Cohnella abietis: one gene and its partner. The protein of the gene in region 2 interacts with the protein of the main gene of each other region in a pairwise test. Links are inferred from orthologs where the notes say so. Each region holds a gene or a part of one and is shown on either strand. Other genes may lie near its edges. The genes, in order: hflK and ftsH.

The links.
Region 1: the proteins of ftsH (region 2) and hflK interact in binary tests that used the Escherichia coli proteins (3 or more experiments, as listed by UniProt). The link is inferred for Cohnella abietis from one-to-one orthologs.

What each region holds. Positions count from the first base shown.
Region 1 is NZ_AP019400.1:4,307,796-4,311,131, forward strand. Bases 1-2,898 are described here. They hold hflK (FtsH protease activity modulator HflK), read right to left. Parts: upstream 2,035-2,898; coding sequence 967-2,034; downstream 1-966. Other genes in these bases: KCTCHS21_RS18855 (GTP pyrophosphokinase), read right to left, coding at 1-66; hflC (protease modulator HflC), read right to left, coding at 104-970. Also shown: KCTCHS21_RS18870 (YraN family protein), read right to left, coding at 3,034-3,336.
Region 2 is NZ_AP019400.1:87,498-93,648, reverse strand. The notes cover bases 3,276-6,151. They hold ftsH (ATP-dependent zinc metalloprotease FtsH), read right to left. Parts: upstream 5,776-6,151; coding sequence 3,775-5,775; downstream 3,276-3,774. Other genes in these bases: hpt (hypoxanthine phosphoribosyltransferase), read right to left, coding at 5,867-6,151; nadA (quinolinate synthase NadA), read right to left, coding at 3,276-3,536. Outside these bases: nadC (carboxylating nicotinate-nucleotide diphosphorylase), read right to left, coding at 1-852; nadB (L-aspartate oxidase), read right to left, coding at 845-2,461; more of nadA, read right to left, coding at 2,598-3,275. UniProt on the Escherichia coli protein: Acts as a processive, ATP-dependent zinc metallopeptidase for both cytoplasmic and membrane proteins. Plays a role in the quality control of integral membrane proteins.

The DNA of each region.
Region 1 (3,336 bases), 4.2 Mb from region 2 along the record:
TTTGTACATCATCATAAACCGGGTGATTTCTTCTTTGAATCTTTTAAATTGTTCTAGCTGCACCATCTGATTATTCAGAACTAATCACCCTTCATCAATCGGCTTATTTCCCTAATAGAATACGGGTATAGGGAGAATCGATCGGCAACATAATGACAGGCTCATTCTCAAGCGTTGTCACATAGCTTTGCAGCGTCCGATAAAAGCTGTAAAACTTAGGATCCTTGCCATACGATTCATTATATATTTTTGCGGCTTCCTGTTCACCTTGCGCAATAATTTTCTTGGCATCCGCTTCCGCCTGAGCAAGTAACTCAGTTGCTGTACGATCAGCTTTTGATGTAATTTTATGCGATTCTTCGTCTCCCTCAGACAAGTAACGCGCAGCGATAGACTGACGATCTGAAATCATCCGATTATAAACACTCTGCTTGTTGCCTTCCGGGAGATCTGTACGCTTAATTCTTACATCAATGATTTCAATACCATAATTATCCCGTATAAGCGCGGTGGAAACATCTTTGGTGATGTCATCATTTATGTTACCACGTTCTGTGTTCTCACTGATAATATTATCGTAATTAATTTCTGACAATTTCCGGCGAACAGAGTTATACACGGCTTCATCAATACGTTGCACACCAACACTAACGGTTTGAACTGTTTTCAAGAAGCTTTCAGGACTCTTTATTCGCCAAACGGTATAATTATCGACGATTATCGGTTTTTTATCCTTTGTGAGTATAGATGTTGGATTACTTTCATAAGTCATTTGATATTTCGGCAATTTAGAAACACTTTCTACAAAAGGTATCTTAAAGTACAGCCCCGGGCTTCCTTCAACTCGAACGGCCTCTCCAAACTTAAGGATAACCTTGTACTCGCCTTCTTTTACGACATATAGAGAAGCAGATCCTATGATTATTACTGCTAAAAATGAAACCAGTCCAACAATTAGTTTTTTACTCATGGCGTTGTACCTCCTTGCGCAGCCCCTGCGTTTCCTGCATTACCCGTTGCACTACCCGCACTACCCGAAGCACTACCTGTTGCTCCCGCTGTCACTCCTGTTTTACGAAGGAGCTCGTTTATCGGTAAATACTTGACGGTGTCGCCACCCGAATCGGAGATGAAGATTTTGGCCTTCGGCAATATTTTCTCCAACGTTTCCACAATCAAACGGCTTTCAGTTACGCCAGGGTTTTTAGAATACTCTACGAAAATAGCGTTAAACTGGGCTACATCCCCTTCAGCATTAAGAATACGTGATTTTTTCACACCTTCCGCATTCTCAAGCATAGCTTGCGCTTCTCCGCGAGCTTTTGGTATTTTATCATTTTCGTATTTTGCTGCATTGTTAATCTTCGTGTTTTTTTCCTCACGAGCATTCGTAACCGCGCGGAACGCTTCCTCTACTTGACCACTAGGCGGTTCTATATCTTGAAACTTAATATCGACAATCTGAATTCCTGTATTATATTTCGCTTGAAGATCAATTAGCTTTTCACGAACTTTATCTTGAATTTCAGTTTTTCCGTTTGTAATTGCATAATCAAGCTTTTCCGAACCAATAACGGATCGAATGGATGAGCTAGCTGCATTACGCAGGAACTGCTCCGGATTGCTAATATTGTATAAGTATTTTTGAACATCGCTTATTTTCCACTGTACAACGGCATCAGCGGATACAATATTCTCGTCTCCGGTTATCATCATCGATTCCTCTTCAACCGGGGTTGAGATGTCATTATCTAGACGATAACCTATGTAAATACGTTGTGTAAGCTCTGCCGGCACAAGAATAACCTGCTGAATCGGATAAGGCCATTTGAAATGAAGGCCCGCTGTCGACTCCCCTGTATACTTTCCGAATGTAAGGATAGCTGCCCTCTGTTGCTCTTGAACGGTGTAAAATGATGAATACGCGATTAGTGCCACGAGTACGCCGATAACACCTAAACCAATTTTCTTAAGTAATCCTGGCGGCAAATCAAGTGGATTTTCTGGCTTTTTTTGATTGTGAACAAGTTCCATATAGACTGATACCCCTCCCTGATGTAGCTTTCATATCTTTCTTTGTTACGTAACAGAACACTTTACGTTTCATAAAAATAGCCAAAATCCTCAGGAAAAACGTATTAAAACAAGCATAAACATTTTTCGCTGTCTTTTGGGTAGCGAAAAAATGTTTATGTTTGTGTTATTCAGGGATGGATTTCGTGAAACTTATTCGTTCTGAATAACCATGCATTAGCGGCTGACGCCGTCCTTTTCACGGCGTTCTAAGTTTATGTGGGAGATTATTCAGAAATGGATTTCGTGACATATGGCTTGCATGACATATGGCTTACGAACTCAGTAACTCTTATTTGATCAAAATCTAATGATTTTATATTTTAACGAGCTCCAGACATCTTATATCCAGCAAAGCGGCGCGTTTTCCCCTATATTTTCCTCAATAACGCTACTGGAGTTCGTAAGAACAAATAAGTAGTCAATTTATCGATAATAAGCACGATTCGATTCGTTAGCTAGGACAGACATTTCCCTCTTGCATGTGCGAAGCCGTAAGCGAGGTCGTAATTGGTATGCGGATTGTAGTGGGATGTGGGATGCCGTAAGCGAGGGAGTATCGGTATCCGGAATGTAGTGGGATGTAGGATGCCGTAAGCGCGGACGTATTCGGTATGTGGATTGTAGCGGGATGTAAGATGCCATTAACGAGGTCGTATTCGGTATGAGGATTGTAGTAGGATGTGAGATGCCGGAAGCGTGGTTGTGATCGGTATCCGGAATGTTGTGGGATGTGGGATGCCATTAGCGCGGTCGTAATTGATATGCAGATTGTAGTGGGATGTGAGATGCCGGAAGCGCGGTCGTGATCGGTATGTAGTGGAAGTTGTGGACTGTGGTGGGGTGCGGTAGATAATAAACTGTCTGACCTCGCTTGATAGGGTGCTGTTTTTATAATTCATTGTAAAAAACCACCCAAAAAGGGTGGCTTGTTAAGATGAAATCGTATATTTAGTTATTTCAGAAGGCACCTGGTAGATGCTTGATTTCTGTAGCCTTTCCTTCCGCATCGAGCGTTACAGCTACGACATCGAATCTAATCGATAGTGGATTGCCCTTGCGCTGCTTGAGATAAATAACAGCCAGTTCACGGACTTGACGGCACTTTCGTGGGGTTATAGCTTCTACCGCCGATCCATAGCGAGTAGGGTTTGTTCGCGAACGGACCTCTATGAACACCAAAGTGTCACCGTCTAATGCGATAAGATCAATCTCACCAGACCGGCAACGCCAATTGCGCTCTTCAATGACATAACCGGATTG
Region 2 (6,151 bases):
AAGCGCTAGAAAAGAATGAGTCAAGCTCCCAACCGATATGATGTCAACGCCACTCCGCGCTACGTCTGCCACTCGCTCAGGTGTAATCCCACCGGAAGCTTCTAGGACAATATGTGGAGCCATACGCCGCACAACCGTTACAGCCTCTGCCATCGCAGCAGCCGTCATATTATCAAGCATGACGATATGCGCCCCAGCATGAACCGCTTCTTCAGCCTCTGCTAAAGACTCAGCCTCTACCTCAATCATCATCGTATGGGGAATACGGGATTTCGCCGCATGAACTGCCGCTGTAATCCCTCCAGCTGCTTTAATGTGATTATCCTTGATCATGACAGCATCATACAAACCGAAGCGGTGATTAGCTCCACCACCGACTCTAACTGCATATTTCTCAAGTGTCCGATGTCCTGGAGTAGTCTTGCGGGTATCGGCAATCTTTACAGCCTGCCCCTGAGCAGCTTCTACGTATTCGTTAGTTTTGGTTGCAATACCCGAAAGCCTCTGCAATAAGTTGAGCGCCAGTCTTTCACCCGTCAGAATGCTATGTGTTGAGCCTTCAACAATGGCTAGAACCGTACCCTTTTCCACTCTAACTCCATCTGCTACCTGAGCATTAAACTTCAAATCTTTATCTATGACCTCGAAAACAAGCCGCGCTAAAGGAATACCAGCAAGAATGCCCGACTGTTTAGCATGGATAATTCCGCTCGATACATGACCCAGGGGTACAGTCGCCATTGTTGTAGCGTCTCCCGAACCAATGTCTTCCGCCAACCAAGAGCGAAGCTGATCTTTCACTGCTTCAATTGCAGGACCACCGATTGTCCAATCGCTTTCTCGTTCAAACATCGTCGTCGACCCTTTCTGTACGAATACCTTTTTCCCGGTTCAATATCGTGTGTGTACGCCAATTCAAATCATCCCTCTGAGGATAATCTTCCCGATAATGACCGCCACGACTTTCTTCACGATTGAGTGCTCCCTCGGTTACAAGGAATGCGCAGGTCAAGAGATTAGCATATTCCAATTCCTCTTTCTTAGAGAGACACAGCTGAAACAATGGCAGCTGCTTCTTTAACTCCTCTAGCCCCTTAAGAAGTCCGGCACGATCTCTTCGTAATCCAGCGTAGCGAACCATTCCCTTCTGAAGCTTCAGGCGGCGCTCGATAAGTGCACCCGTCAATGCAGCATTCCTATCTAAGCCTAAGCCATTGTCTGCAGAAGCCTTTGCTGGGGTAAGCTTGTTTACAGCATCTACGATACGTTGTCCGAAAACGATAGCCTCCGACAATGAATTACTTGCAAGCCGGTTAGCGCCATGCACTCCAGTCGAGGAAGCTTCACCACAGGCAAAGAGACGATGAATACTAGTCTCGCCATGGAGATCAGTTTTGACTCCACCCATCATATAATGAGCTGCTGGCGCTACAGGTATCCAATCCGTCGTCATATCGAGTCCATAATTTAAGCAATATTCAAATATCGTCGGAAAACGATGCTTAATTAATTCAGGGCTTTCATGCGTAATATCAATATAAACATAAGTAGACTTTGTCGTTTCCATCTCGTTCACAATTGCACGAGCCACAACATCTCTAGGAGCAAGCTCTAGCTGAGGATGATAATTTTCCATGAATCTGTCGCCATTAATATTGCGTAAGAATGCACCCTCGCCGCGAACGGCCTCCGAGATAAGAAATCTAGGCGCACCAGGATAACAAAGAGACGTCGGGTGGAATTGATTAAACTCCATATCCCGAATATCAGCACCTGCACGGTAGGCCATAGCCACCCCGTCACCGGTTGCCACCTCAGGATTAGTCGTATACCGATAGAGCTGCCCGGTGCCCCCTGTACAAAGCACAGTAGCTCGTCCGAATACAGCAACGCGAGATCCGTCTGGCTTCTGAACGAGCGCCCCCCGACATTCCCCGTCCTCCGTCAACAGATCCAGCACAAAATGATCGTCCCACAGCTCAAGAGTCGGATCAGATTTGACCTTCTCCGCCAATGCACGGACGATCTCAAAGCCTGTGGCATCCCCATTAGCATGGAGTATACGACGTTGGCTATGAGCACCTTCCTTCGTCAGAGCGTACTGGCCGTCTTCTTCATCAAAGTTGGTGCCGTATCTAATAAGCTCCTGTACCCCATGAGGCCCTTCATGAACAAGCACATCGACTGCTGCGGCATTACAAAGACCTGCTCCAGCAATCAATGTATCTTTAGCAAGAAAATCGGGAGAATCTTCATCGGAAATTACCGCAGCAATTCCGCCTTGCGCATAGCGGGTGTTGCTATCGAATAAGGACTTCTTAGTTATCATTAATACCCGCTGCGTCTCGCTGGCCTTTAGCGCCGTATATAGTCCGGCGATGCCGGCCCCAATAACGATCACGTCCGTCTCAATGCGAGGAAGCTTGTCTAGATCAAAATCAACAACGTACCTTGGAATCATGGTTATTTTGTCCCCACTCAACAGAAGAGTAGCACAAGCTGCTTGAACGATTAGAAAGCATCGGTAGGTTATACCTCAGCTTGTCTAATCGTCAGATATAAACGTCTGCAGCTGTCCATTGGACAGCTTAGCCGTTTTACTTTACTAGCAGCATGCGCTCCAGCGATAAACGAGCCTTGTCCGCGACATCCTGCGGTACATATATTTGCGGTTGCATCGTCTCTAAGGCTTTAACAACCTTCTTCAGGTTATTAACCTTCATGTTCGGGCAGACGAGAAATTTCGATGCGAAATGAAAGGATTTATTAGGACTATCCAGACGAAGCTGATATCCTGTTCCGTCCTCCGTACCTACAATAAACTCTTGATGACTGGATTCCCGACAATGCTTAAGAATACCCGTCGTACTGCCAACGAAATCGGCCATTTCAACGACTTCCGGACGGCATTCTGGGTGGACTACGAATTCCGCATTCGGATACTTCGCCCGCATCTCCTCGACATCCTTAATAGTCAACATGTCGTGGGTGTTGCAGTAGCCTTCCCAAATAATCATCTTCTTGTCAGTAAATTGCTGCACATAATGCCCAAGGTTCTTATCTGGACACCAGATGACTTCATCGGCATCAACTGAATTGACAACGTTGACCGCATTAGCGGACGTACAGCAAATATCCGTTTCCGCCTTAACGTCAGCAGAGGAATTAATATAGGTAACGACTTTAGCATTCGGGTGCTTTGCCTTTAATTCCCTAAGTCCAATCGGATTAACCATATCTGCCATTGGGCAGCCTGCACGTTCGTCCGGAACGAGCACGGTCTTATGTGGAGCCAGAATCTTAGCACTCTCTCCCATAAAATGTACACCACAGAACACGATGACATCCGCATCTGTTGATGCCGCTTTCTGAGCTAGCAGAAAAGAATCTCCGCGAAAATCCGCGACCTCCTGTATTTCATCACGCTGATAATAATGAGCGAGAATAATGGCATTCCGTTCCTTCTTAAGCTGCATAAGCCGTTCGCGTAGCTCGCGATTTTGTTCTGCTTTACGCTCTAGTGCCAAAGCCTCCATGCTTAATCTCCTCCCCTAGATGAACCGATAGTTTGTGAATCAATGCACAAACATGGCGGGATCGTTGTCTCTATTGTGGACGAAAACGAGTTCGTTCATTAACAACTAATTTACACTTGCCAAGTAAGGCTGTCAATTCATCTTGCACCGATTGTAAGCCCTTTTTTCAGGATATTAAAACGGGATGTTCGCCAAGCGCCGTTACAGCGCGGGAACATCCCGTTTAATGAGTACCTTATTATTTAGGCTCTTCGGAGCCGTCATCCTTGCGCGAATCCGGTATAGTCGGCAATGGCTCGTCATCACGGGTTTGAATCCGCACCTTGACATCGCCAATCGTATCCACAATCGGTTCAGCTTTGGACTCCTCGTCGTTAGAGGATGGTTCCTCAACGTTAGCTACGAAGATACCCTTCTCGATCAAAGTCTTGATCTGTTCGAGATCAAGCGTCTCCTGTTCAAGAAGCGTCTTAGCTAACAAATGCATCTCTGCACTCTTCTCGTTAAGGAGCTTCCTAGCACGATCATAGCAATCACGAGTAATGCTCTGCATCTCTTGGTCGATCTCATAAGCAATGGCATCAGAATAGTTCTGTTCATGTCCGATGTCACGGCCTAAGAATACCTGACCTTGGGAACTGCTACCGAACTGCATAGTTCCGAGCTTTTCACTCATTCCGTACTCCATGATCATTGCACGTACGATGCTTGTAGCTGACTTAAAGTCGCTATAAGCGCCCGTACCAATTTCTCCGATAAAGATTTCTTCGGCTGCACGACCTGCCAGCAAGCCTGTCACTTTATCAAGAAGCTCTTGCTTAGTCACAAGCATACGGTCTTCCTTAGGAAGCATGATGACATAACCGCCTGCACGTCCACGTGGAACGATCGTTACCTTGTGTACCGTATCCGCATGCTCAAGGAAGAATCCAGCAATTGTATGACCCGCTTCATGATAAGCGACAATACGCTTCTCACGATCGCTAATGATACGGCTTTTCTTCTCCGTACCTACGATAACACGGTCAATCGCTTCATCGACTTCTTGCATGGCGATATCTTTCTTATTACGACGTGCAGCAAGCAAGGCTGCCTCGTTGAGTAAGTTTTCCAGATCAGCACCTGTAAATCCAGTTGTACGTTTAGCAATAGTGCCAAGACGAACATCTTTATTCAAAGGCTTGTTGCGAGCATGAACCTTCAATACTGCTTCACGGCCCTTAACGTCTGGACGATCAACCGTAATCTGACGGTCAAACCGGCCTGGACGAAGCAAGGCTGGATCAAGAATGTCTGGTCTATTCGTTGCAGCAACGATAATGATACCTTCATTGGCACCGAAGCCGTCCATCTCTACGAGAAGCTGATTGAGTGTTTGCTCACGCTCATCATGTCCACCACCAAGGCCTGCGCCCCGTTGACGACCAACAGCATCGATCTCATCGATAAAGATAATACATGGCGAGTTTTTCTTTGCATTCTCGAACAAGTCACGAACACGGGATGCCCCGACGCCCACGAACATTTCAACAAAATCAGAACCAGATATAGTGAAGAACGGAACGCCCGCTTCACCCGCTACTGCACGAGCAAGCAACGTTTTACCTGTACCTGGAGGACCGACGAGGAGAACACCTTTTGGAATGCGTGCGCCAAGCGCCGCAAACTTACGGGGATCCTTCAAGAACTCGACAACCTCGACCAACTCTTGCTTCTCTTCATCCGCTCCGGCCACATCCTCGAACGTGACCCGTTTCTTCTCTTCATTATAGAGACGGGCACGACTTTTGCCGAAATTCATCACCTTACCGCCGCCGCCTTGTGCCTGATTAATCAGGAAGAAGAAGAGAACGAACATGATGATGAAAGGGATAATAGAGGTCAAGAATGTCAGCCAGAAGCTTTGTCCCGGCATTTTTTTAATGTTAACTTCAAAGTTTTTCTCTAACCCAATCTGAGTAAGCTGTTGAAGTGCGTAATCGGCATAAGGCGCACGGCCCATGAACGTTTCGCCCTTCTCATTAGCGGCCTTAGGCTTATATTCACCTGTTACTAAATAGGTGCCGCTTTGAATTTGCAAGGTCAGTTCCTTAACATTGCCCTGCTGGACTGCTTGAACAATTTGATTGTAATTCAGTTCCTTGGTCGTATCCTGCTTCCCAATGAAAAACTGAACAATCCCAACCGTTACCAAAAAGATAAGTAAGTAAAACCCTGTGTTCCGGATGAACCGATTCATCCCCGACCTCCTCTCGACACGCTTACATCATTTTACCATAGCCTGTCTTGGCATCACAATAATAACGCACCACCGTATGGACGGCGAGCTCTTAAACCGTATAGACTTCCGGCTTGAGCACTCCGACATAAGGCAAATTGCGGTATCTCTCCGCATAATCAAGCCCATATCCAACGACGAATGCATCAGGAATACTAAATCCGGTGTAGTCTGCGTTCAGGTCTACTGTACGGCGTCCCGGTTTATCGAACAGAGCCACCACGTTAACGGACAACGCATTGCGGCGCTCCAGGACATCGATCAAGTAGCTTAGGGTCAATCCACTGTCAATAATATCTTCTACAATAAGGACGTCTCTACCTTCAACTGATGCGTC